Regions from separate parts of the Enterobacter sp. SCRI0065 genome, predicted to be linked through region 2. Evidence: riboswitches for the same ligand, from Rfam matches in the RefSeq annotation. Region 2 holds a riboswitch; the other holds the start of a gene.

Evidence for each region. A riboswitch is a leader RNA that binds a small molecule or an ion and turns the genes downstream of it on or off. The one in region 2 is predicted to bind thiamine pyrophosphate.
Region 1: it holds a riboswitch for thiamine pyrophosphate, as region 2 does, so the genes downstream of both, thiB (thiamine ABC transporter substrate binding subunit) here and thiM (hydroxyethylthiazole kinase) in region 2, are expected to answer to the same signal.

What each region holds. Positions count from the first base shown of each region.
Region 1 covers NZ_JCBAJB010000004.1:299,555-304,736, reverse strand. Annotated here, with positions in the region: gene sgrT (glucose uptake inhibitor SgrT) at 77-229, opposite strand; gene sgrR (HTH-type transcriptional regulator SgrR) at 317-1,972, shown strand; TPP riboswitch at 2,009-2,109, shown strand; gene thiB (thiamine ABC transporter substrate binding subunit) at 2,141-3,124, shown strand; gene thiP (thiamine/thiamine pyrophosphate ABC transporter permease ThiP) at 3,100-4,710, shown strand; gene thiQ (thiamine ABC transporter ATP-binding protein ThiQ) at 4,694-5,182, shown strand, end outside.
Region 2 covers NZ_JCBAJB010000002.1:430,253-435,434, reverse strand. Annotated here, with positions in the region: gene AC6EMZ_RS07890 (PfkB family carbohydrate kinase) at 1-223, shown strand, start outside; gene AC6EMZ_RS07885 (GntR family transcriptional regulator) at 197-943, opposite strand; gene thiD (bifunctional hydroxymethylpyrimidine kinase/phosphomethylpyrimidine kinase) at 993-1,793, opposite strand; gene thiM (hydroxyethylthiazole kinase) at 1,790-2,560, opposite strand; TPP riboswitch at 2,596-2,692, opposite strand; gene AC6EMZ_RS07870 (hypothetical protein) at 3,271-3,780, shown strand; gene AC6EMZ_RS07865 (diaminobutyrate--2-oxoglutarate transaminase) at 4,059-5,182, shown strand, end outside.

The DNA.
Region 1 (5,182 bases), on a different contig from region 2:
AACGAAAAAAGCCAGCAAAAACATTTTGCTGGCGGGTGATAAGCACCAATACTCAGTCACACATGATCGAGGCAAGTCAGCGTTCAGAGGTCACTTGCGTCACTTCCCACTGCATCAATTCCTCAAGCATTTTCAGCCGCACCTCTGGGCGCTGGCGGGCCAGCCAGGACACTCCTTTGATCGCTGAAAAGTACCGCTGATAAAATTGACACGTAGTAGACCTCTTCATATTCGCCTCCTCACTTCATCGAAAGTGATTATTGGCTTAATATAGGGATTAATAAATTGCTGGTTTTTTGTCAGGAGTTCCCCTTTTATGCCTTCTGGTCGTCTGCAACAACAATTTATCCGCCTGTGGCAATGCTGCGAGGGCCAGTCACAGGAGACAACCCTCAACGAGCTGGCCGAGCTGTTAAGCTGCTCGCGCCGTCATATGCGCACGCTACTCAACACCATGCAGCAGCAGGGCTGGCTCAGTTGGGAAGCCGAAGCAGGACGCGGCAAACGCTCACGCCTGTCCTTTCTGTATACCGGGCTGGCCTTACAGCAGCAGCGCGCCGAAGATTTGCTGGAACAGGATAAAATCGATCAGCTGGTACAACTGGTGGGCGACAAGGCCGCGGTGCGCCAAATGCTGGTGTCGCATCTTGGGCGAAGTTTTCGTCAGGGACGCCATATCCTGCGCGTCCTCTACTATCGCCCGATGAAAAATCTTTTACCCGGCAGCGCGTTGCGTCGTTCAGAAACCCATATGGCGCGGCAAATATTTAGCGGTCTGACACGTATAAATGAGGAAAATGGGGAACTAGAAGCAGACATTGCGCACCACTGGCAACAGCTTTCGCCGCTGCACTGGCGATTTTTCCTGCGGCCCGGCATTCATTTTCATCATGGCCGAGAACTGGAAATGAGTGATGTCATTGCCTCTCTCCAGCGCGCCCGCGAATTGCCGCTCTTTTCTCATATCGCAAAAATTCACTCGCCTACAGCCTGGACGCTGGATATTGAACTTGCCGAACCAGACAGATGGCTACCGTGGCTCATGGGCTATGTCCCGTCGATGATTCTGCCGCACGAGTGGCAATCAATGTCCAGCTTCGCCAGCCAGCCTATTGGAACCGGGCCGTATGCGGTGACGCGAAACAATAATAACCAGCTAAAAATCCGCGCTTTCGACGACTATTTTGGCTATCGCGCGCTAATTGATGAAGTCAACGTCTGGGTCCTGCCCGAGATCAGTGAAGAGTTTAGCCCCGGTCTGACGCTGGAAGGCCCAACCGAAGGCGAAAAAGCCGTTGAAAGCCGCCTTGAGGAAGGCTGCTATTATCTGCTATTCGATGCCCGTACCCACCGGGGCGCCAGTCATGAAGTACGTCAATGGATAAGCCGTATTCTGGCACCCGCTAATCTGATCTATCAGGCAGAAGATCGGCATCAAACCTACTGGTTCCCGGCATACGGCCTGCTCCCACGCTGGCATCATGCCCGTCCGGGATGCGGAGAAAAACCGGCAGGGCTTGAGACCATCACCCTGACCTATTATCGCGAACATGTTGAACACCGGTTTATCGCCAGAATTATGAGCAAGCTGCTGGCGGCAGAAAACGTCAAGCTGGAGATCCAGGAAGTTGATTACGACGAGTGGCATCGTGGCGATGCGGTGAGTGATATCTGGCTTAACAGCGCCAACTTCACCCTTCCGTTAGACTTCTCCTTGTTCTCGCACCTGTATGAGATCCCACTCATCCAGCACTGCATTCCCCGCGACTGGCAACAGGACGCTGCGCAGTGGCGATCGGGCGACATGAACCTGGCCGTCTGGTGTCAGCAGCTTCTGGCACAGCAGGCGATAGTACCGCTCATTCACCACTGGTTGATGATTCAGGGACAGCGCAGCATGCGCGGGTTACGCATGAACACTTTAGGCTGGTTCGACTTTAAATCCGCCTGGTTTGCGCCACCAGAACCATAATCCTTTCGTAATATTCACCAAATCATTACAATGCAAACGTTCTCAACGGGGTGCGGCATCGATGATGTGCGCTGAGATAATACCCGTCGAACCTGATCCGGATAATGCCGGCGAAGGGATTTGAGGCTGTCTCTCAAAATCCTTTGCCACTCAACTATGAGGTGCAAAGTGTTAAAAAAAGTTCTTCCTCTGCTGGCGCTGTTTGCGCTGCCTGCTTTTGCTAAACCTGTACTGACGGTTTACACCTATGACTCTTTCGCCGCCGACTGGGGCCCAGGCCCGGTGGTCAAAAAATCCTTCGAGGCCGACTGCGGCTGCGAACTGAAATTCGTGGCGCTGGAAGATGGCGTATCGCTGCTGAACCGTCTGCGTATGGAAGGTAAAAACAGCAAAGCCGACGTGGTGCTCGGTCTCGACAACAACCTGCTTGAAGCGGCCTCGCAAACGAAGCTATTTGCAAAGAGCGGTATCGCCCCTGACGCGGCCACCGTGCCGGGTGGCTGGAAAAACGACACGTTCGTGCCTTTCGACTATGGTTACTTCGCGTTTGTGTATGACAAAAACAAGCTCAAAAACCCACCAAAAAGCCTGAAAGAGTTAGTTGAGAGCGATCAGAAATGGCGCGTGATTTATCAAGACCCGCGCACCAGTACGCCGGGCCTTGGCCTGCTGCTGTGGATGCAGAAAGTGTACGGCGACAACGCTCCAGAAGCCTGGCAAAAACTGGCGACGAAAACCGTCACCGTCACCAAAGGCTGGAGTGAGGCCTATGGTCTGTTTCTGAAAGGTGAAAGCGATTTAGTACTGAGCTACACCACCTCTCCGGCCTATCACATTATCGAAGAGAAAAAAGATAACTACGCGGCGGCTAACTTTAGCGAAGGCCACTATTTGCAGGTTGAAGTCGCCGCTCGAACCGCCGCCAGCAAACAGCCGGAGCTTGCCGAGAAATTCCTGAAATTTATGATCTCTCCGGCATTCCAGAATGCGATCCCCACCGGCAACTGGATGTATCCGGTCACCGACGTGACGCTGCCTGCGGGCTTTGACTCACTCACCAAACCGCAAACGACGCTGGAATTTACACCTCAGCAGGTCTCTTCCCAACGCGCAGCATGGATCGGTGAATGGCAACGCGCCGTCAGCCGCTAATTCCCGGCTGGCTCATCCCTGGGCTGATTGCTGCCACGCTAATGGTCGTGGTCAGCGCAGGGGCGTTCCTCGCGCTAGGGTTAAACGCACCGGAGAGTGACTTTCTCGCTCTCTGGCACGATAGCTATCTTTGGCACGTCGTTCGTTTCTCTTTCTGGCAGGCGTTTCTCTCCGCCCTGCTTTCCGTCGTGCCCGCCATTTTTCTGGCTCGCGCCCTGTATCGTCGCCGTTTTCCTGGCAGGAACGCGTTGATACGCCTGTGTGCAATGACGCTAATCTTGCCCGTGCTGGTGGCCGTTTTTGGCATCCTCAGCGTGTACGGACGCCAGGGTTGGATTGCCGCGCTCCTGAACGCTTTTGGCATCGAATGGACGTTTTCACCCTACGGCCTTCAGGGAATCCTGCTGGCGCACGTCTTTTTCAATATGCCGATGGCCACACGATTATTTTTGCAGGCGCTCGAGAACATACCCGGTGAGCAACGCCAGCTCGCCGCGCAGCTTGGCATGCGCGGCTGGTCGTTCTTCCGCTTTGTCGAATGGCCGTGGCTTCGTCGTCAAATCCCGCCGGTTGCCGCGCTGATCTTCATGCTCTGCTTTGCCAGTTTTGCCACCGTGCTTTCGCTCGGCGGCGGCCCGCAGGCCACGACCATCGAGCTCGCCATTTATCAGGCGCTTAGCTACGACTACGATCCGGGCCGTGCAGCGCTGCTGGCGATGATTCAAATGTTCTGCTGTCTTGGGCTGGTGCTGCTGAGCCAGCGTCTAAGCAAAGCCATTGCCGTCGGCAGCCATCAGATAAGCGGCTGGCGCGACCCGCAGGATTGCCTGCGCAGTCGCCTGTCCGATATCACCCTGATCGCGCTGGCGCTGTTGCTTTTACTGCCGCCGCTGCTGGCGGTGGTCGTTGATGGTCTGAACCTGAATCTGATTTCCGTGCTGCAACAGCCGGTGCTGTGGCAAGCGTTGTGGACGTCTCTGCGCATTGCGCTGGGGGCAGGATTATTGTGCGTACTGCTGACCACCATGTTGCTGTGGAGCAGCCGCGAACTTTACGCTCGCGGTGCAAACACCGCCGGTCAGGCGCTGGAATTGAGCGGTATGCTGATTCTGGCAATGCCCGGCATCGTGCTGGCGACCGGTTTCTTTTTACTGTTCAACAGCACCGTTGGGCTGCCAGAGAACGCCGATGGCATCGTCATTTTCACCAATGCACTAATGGCTATCCCTTACGCGCTCAAGGTATTAGAAAACCCGATGCGCGACATTAGCGCCCGATACACCTTACTCTGTCAGTCGCTGGGAATGCAGGGCTGGCAAAGGCTGAAGGTGATTGAGCTGCGTGCGCTCAAACGCCCTCTCGCACAGGCACTGGCTTTTGCCTGCGTGCTGTCGATTGGGGATTTCGGCGTCGTCGCGCTGTTTGGGAATGAAGATTTCCGCACTCTGCCTTACTGGCTTTACCAGCAAATTGGCTCTTATCGCAGCCAGGACGGTGCCGTCACGGCCCTGTTACTCTTGCTGCTGTGCTTTACCTTATTTACCGTTATCGAAAAACTTCCGGGGCGTGATGTTAAAACTGACTGATGTAACCTGGCTTTATCAGCACCTGCCGATGCGCTTTTCACTGTCCGTTGGTCAGGGCGAAACCCTCGCTATCCTCGGCCCCAGCGGGGCGGGAAAAAGCACGCTGCTCAGCCTGATTGCAGGCTTTCTGCCGCCAGCAAGTGGGTCCATCGTCATTGATGCTAAAGATCATACCCATACGCCGCCGTCGCAACGCCCGGTCTCGATGCTTTTTCAGGAAAATAACCTTTTCACCCATCTGACGGTGCGCCAGAACATTGCACTAGGGATGAATCCGGGCCTTAAGCTAACAGAAGCCCAGCGTCAGAAACTGGACGTTATCGCCCAGCAGATGGGGCTTACGGAATTTATCGAGCGGCTGCCAGGAGAGCTCTCCGGCGGCCAGCGTCAGCGGGTAGCGCTGGCACGCTGTCTGGTGCGCGAGCAGCCGATTCTGTTGCTCGATGAGCCCTTCTCTGCCCTCGATCCCGCC
Region 2 (5,182 bases):
CGAAAAGACCGGCCATGTCCCGGCGTTCCCGGCAACCGTGGTGGATACCATCGGCGCGGGTGACAGCCATGCTGGCGGTACGCTCGCCGGACTGGCGGCGGGTTGGCCGCTTGCAGACGCGATATTACTGGGAAATGCGGTGGCCGCGTGGGTGGTTAGCCACCGTGGCGGAGACTGCGCGCCAACGCGCGAGGAATTACTCCTCGCATACAAAGACGTATAAATCGCTGCGACAGTAGCTAATGCTGTACTCAATCGGCCGGTGCTGCTGGTCAAGCGCAACTTGCTTGATCACCAGCACCGGTATTTTGTCGTCCATTTTAATGTGCATCTGGAATTCGCTATCAGGCATTCGCGCACTCACCCGAGAACGCGTCCGCTGCGGAAAGATATTCTGGCTGCGAAAGTAGTCATACAGCGAAATGCCAATCGCATCCGGATCGTGAATGAGCCCGACCGGCACCCAGGACTCCTCAATCGATACCGCATCGTCATCAACATAACGAATACGTTTAAGCATAAAGACCTCGCTCTGCGGCGCGATCGACAGCTCTGCCGCCACGTCATCAGGGCATTTTATCACGCGTTTGTTGACCCAGAGCGTGTCAGGCTTTTTACCGCGCAGCACCACCTGCTGAGAAAATCCGCGCGCCTCTTTAAGCGAATATTCAAAGATATTATTGATTTGTGTGCCATAACCCCGGGCGCGGGTGACGACACCTTCCTGTTCCAGCGCCTGCATCGCTTTGCGCACGGTGATACGAGATACTCCAGTCAACTGGCTGAGATCGCGCTCACCGGGCAAAATATTGCCATGCTCCAGCAAGCCAGTGCGGACGGCATTTTTGACCGTCTCGGCAAACTTGAGGTACAGCGGGGTATTATCTGGCGCTGCGAAGCGTTCACTGAGCTGAGCGATTAACCGGGTATGCGCTTGTTCCATCTCTGTTTTCCAGGCCGAAAGTCCTTATCCATTATACTACCTGAGCGCCTTACCACCACGCATGAAAATGGTGTACCGGGCCAATACCGTGACCCACCTCCAGACTATCGGCTTTCGCCAGCGCAGCAGAGAGCCAGCCTTTTGCTTCCTGCACCGTATCGGCCCAGTTTTCATGGCGCGGGCGCAAGGCTGCCAGGGCAGCGGAGAGCGTACAACCGGTGCCGTGGGTATTTTTGGTTACTACACGCGCAGCTGTAAAACGCTGCGCGCCTTCGCGGGTAAAGAGCCAGTCCGGACTTTCTGCATCATCCAGATGTCCTCCCTTCATCAGCACCGCTTCACAGCCTAGCGCCAGCAGCGCATTGCCCTGCTCTATCATCTCCGCTTCATTACGTGCAGGAGGCGTATCAAGCAATGCGGCGGCTTCAGGGAGATTGGGGGTGATCAGCGCGACGTGCGGTAGTAACTTTTTCCGCAGCGACTGCACCGCCGAGTGCGAAAGCAGCGGATCGCCACTTTTGGCCAGCATAACCGTATCCAGAACCACGTTTTGCACGCGGTAGCGTTTAAGACGCTCTGCCACCGCTTCAACGATATCCGTTTCTGCCAGCATCCCGATTTTGGTGGTATCAATGCGCACATCGCTAAAAACAGAGTCCAGCTGTGCCGCCACAAAATCAGGTTCAATGCGATAGACCGATTGCACACCACGCGTGTTTTGCGCCACCAGCGCGGTAATCACCGAACAGCCATACGCCCCCAGCGCCGAGAAGGTTTTAAGATCCGCTTGAATCCCCGCGCCGCCGCTTGGATCGGTACCAGCGATGGTCAAGGCATTAATGCGTTTCATGACTGCGCCTCCAGATTCCATAACGCGTCGATAAAGGCTGAAGCAAAGCTGCCCGGACCATGGCTTTGCGCCGCAGCACGCTCGCCCGCTCGCTTCATAAAACCGCATGCAGCGGCAATGTTATCCAGTCGATCGCCCGGGAGTGAACAGGCAGCGGCTACGACAGCGGAGAGCGCACAGCCGGTTCCCACGACCCGCGTCATCAGGATATCGCCTCCGGCAACGGTTCGCGTGCGTTGCCCGTCGGTGATGTAATCCACTTCGCCCGTCACGACGATGATGGCGTTAGTCTGGCGTGCCAGCGCCTGCGCTGCGGGTAGCGCACTGGCCGCGGAATCGGTCGTGTCGACGCCACGCCCACCGGCGCTCATTCCTGCAAGCGCCATGATCTCAGAGGCATTACCGCGAATGGCTGTGGGTTTAAGCGTCAGGATTTGCTGGCAAAAACGAGATCGAAATGCAAGCGCGCCCACTGCCACCGGATCGAGCGTCCAGGGCTTACCAGCGGCCACCGCACTTTCGATTGCGCGGCGCATGGATTGCGCACGAGGAGAAGTCAGCGTGCCGACGTTAATCAGCAGCGCATCGGCTAATGTCGCAAACTGTTCAGCTTCTTCGGCTTCTATGACCATCGCAGGAGATGCCCCTAGCGCCAGCAAAACGTTGGCTGTAAAGGCCTGCACCACATCATTAGTCATGCAGTGGGTCAGCGGAGAACGAGTGCGGAAGTGATGTAAGGCATGTAAATCGAGCAGGTCAGGCTGCATGGTTTCGCTCCTGCCTTGCGTGAAGAAGCGATAACCGGGAAGGCATCTGACTTCCCTACGCTGGCATTATCCAGATCAGGTGGTACGGGTATTTCTCAGCCTTCACGTAGAAGGGCACCCCGAGTCATTGTGTAAAACAAAATATTTCAGCTAGCGTAGAAGATGCCAGCAACGAAAGCAAGTACCTCAAGCTACCGTTTATTAATCACCTCGCTCAACCTAACGTAAAAGGCTTCAAATAATGTCTACATTAAAACACATTGATTATATAAAGATTAATTTCGCCCATCCTACTATATATTCTTCAAAATAAACCCACTCACTTAGTAAGACATTGAGATACAACACGTTATGTTGCAGATGGGATTAATCCTGGCTTATTACCGATTCGTGTCAAACCTGATCTACATCAAGATTATCAGCCTCACCTTACGGGATAGTAGCCCGGCGTAGCTATTACAGATACGCGCTGAATGTAATAAAGTACAGAGGCGAGTAATTGAACATTAATTATCACTCACGTCTTTGTCTATAATCATAATGATGGTAGCCAATGTTAAAAACAATTATCGCTTCGGCAATAGTCTCTATTGCACTTGTCGCTACAGGCGTTTTTATTGGTGTCATATATAAAAATACGGTCATCAGTCTGGCGGGTAACTGCCAGGACGAGTAACGTCAGTTTAAGCACATAGAATTAGGGTAAGTTAATGAAAAAAATATTAATGGTATTCATCACCGCCACGTCTGTTATTGCGCTTTCGGGATGCACAACGGAATCACAGCGTATCGCTAACTGTACCAATACCGGCGTGAGTCTTGATACCTGTTATAAGGTCGAACACGATAACCAAAATGTGAGTCGTGCTGCTGCACTTCAGAACGCCTATCAGCGCTCCGATGAATACGCAAAACAATACGATGCTAAACATCATCACCAACATGTTGACCAACATGCGCAGGCGGCACATGTTGCTGACCCTTTGCGCGAGGCGTCATTCTCTGCGAATGGAATCAACGCCACGGTGAGCAACGGCTTCTTTACCGCGACAATCAATGGCAAAAAAGCGACGGTTAAACGTTTTAATGCCAATGCCTATGAGCTTAGAGGCGCAGGCTACATCCTCTCTGTTACGCTTGATGAAAACGGTATTACGGATGCCTCCTGGAATAAAACCAAAGGGCGAGATCACGGCCTGCTGCAGGTTGTACAAAAATAATTGTATCGTCAGCCCTATTCTTCATAGGGCTTAATATTATCTGGCGTAATAATTTTACATAGGTTTACGCCCGTCATGCCTTAATAAAACCACATCAAAAACAATGGCTAACCCCCCTTCACTCAACGCATTTTTATTGTAACAAAACAGTAAACAAATTAACCATTGAGCCACGTGCCAAAAGGCTCTATATTGGCCCCGATTTTTCCATGACCCATCTTTCTTTTAACTATTTATTCAATCGAGGCGCTAAAGGCAGCCCCGGTTGTGGGAGTGATATGATGACGGATAAAGTCCGTATTGACACCGCAGATGCCCATAAAAGCAACGAAACCTATCTGGCCCGTCAGGCCGAGTTTGAATCGAACGTCAGGAGTTATCCTCGCAAACTGCCTTTAGCGATTACTAAAGCAGACGGCGTGTGGATAACCGATGCAGATAATAAAGAATACCTTGACTGTCTTGCAGGCGCTGGCACCCTCGCGCTTGGCCATAACCATCCTGATGTGCTGAAAAGCATCCAAAATGTCATTACCAGCGGCTTGCCGTTACATACACTGGATCTGACGACTCCGTTGAAAGACGAGTTTTCTGAATACCTGCTCTCCCTGCTACCAGGTCAGGGCAAAGAATATTGCCTGCAGTTTACCGGCCCATCCGGCGCTGACGCCGTTGAAGCTGCGCTGAAGCTTGCAAAAAAAGTGACCGGTCGTAGCAGCATTATTAGCTTCTCCGGCGGCTATCACGGCATGACCCACGGTGCATTGTCCGTTACGGGCAACCTGTCGCCGAAAGAAGCGGTCGATAACATGATGCCGGAAGTGCAGTTCATGCCGTATCCGCACCAGTACCGTTGCCCACTGGGTATCGGCGGTGACGCGGGCGTGAAAGCGCTGACCTATTATTTTGACAACCTGATTAACGACGTGGAAAGCGGCGTACGTAAACCTGCGGCGGTGATTCTGGAAGCCGTTCAGGGTGAAGGCGGCGTTAACCCGGCCCCTGCCGAGTGGCTGCAACGCATCCGCAAAGTGACTCAGGAACACGGCATTCTGCTGATCCTCGATGAGGTTCAGGCAGGCTTTGCACGTACCGGTAAGTTCTTCGCGTTTGAACACGCGGGTATTGAGCCAGACATCATTGTGATGTCCAAAGCCGTTGGCGGCGGTCTGCCGTTGGCCGTTCTTGGCATCAAAAAGCAGTTCGATGCATGGGCTCCAGGCCACCATACCGGTACTTTCCGTGGCAACCAGCTGGCGATGGCTACCGGCCTGACCACGCTGAAAATCCTGAAAGATCAGAACATCGCTGACAAAGTGGCCGCTCAGGGCGAATGGCTGAAAGATCAGTTAACCGAACTGCAGAAACGTTATCCGGTGATCGGCCACGTACGTGGTCTGGG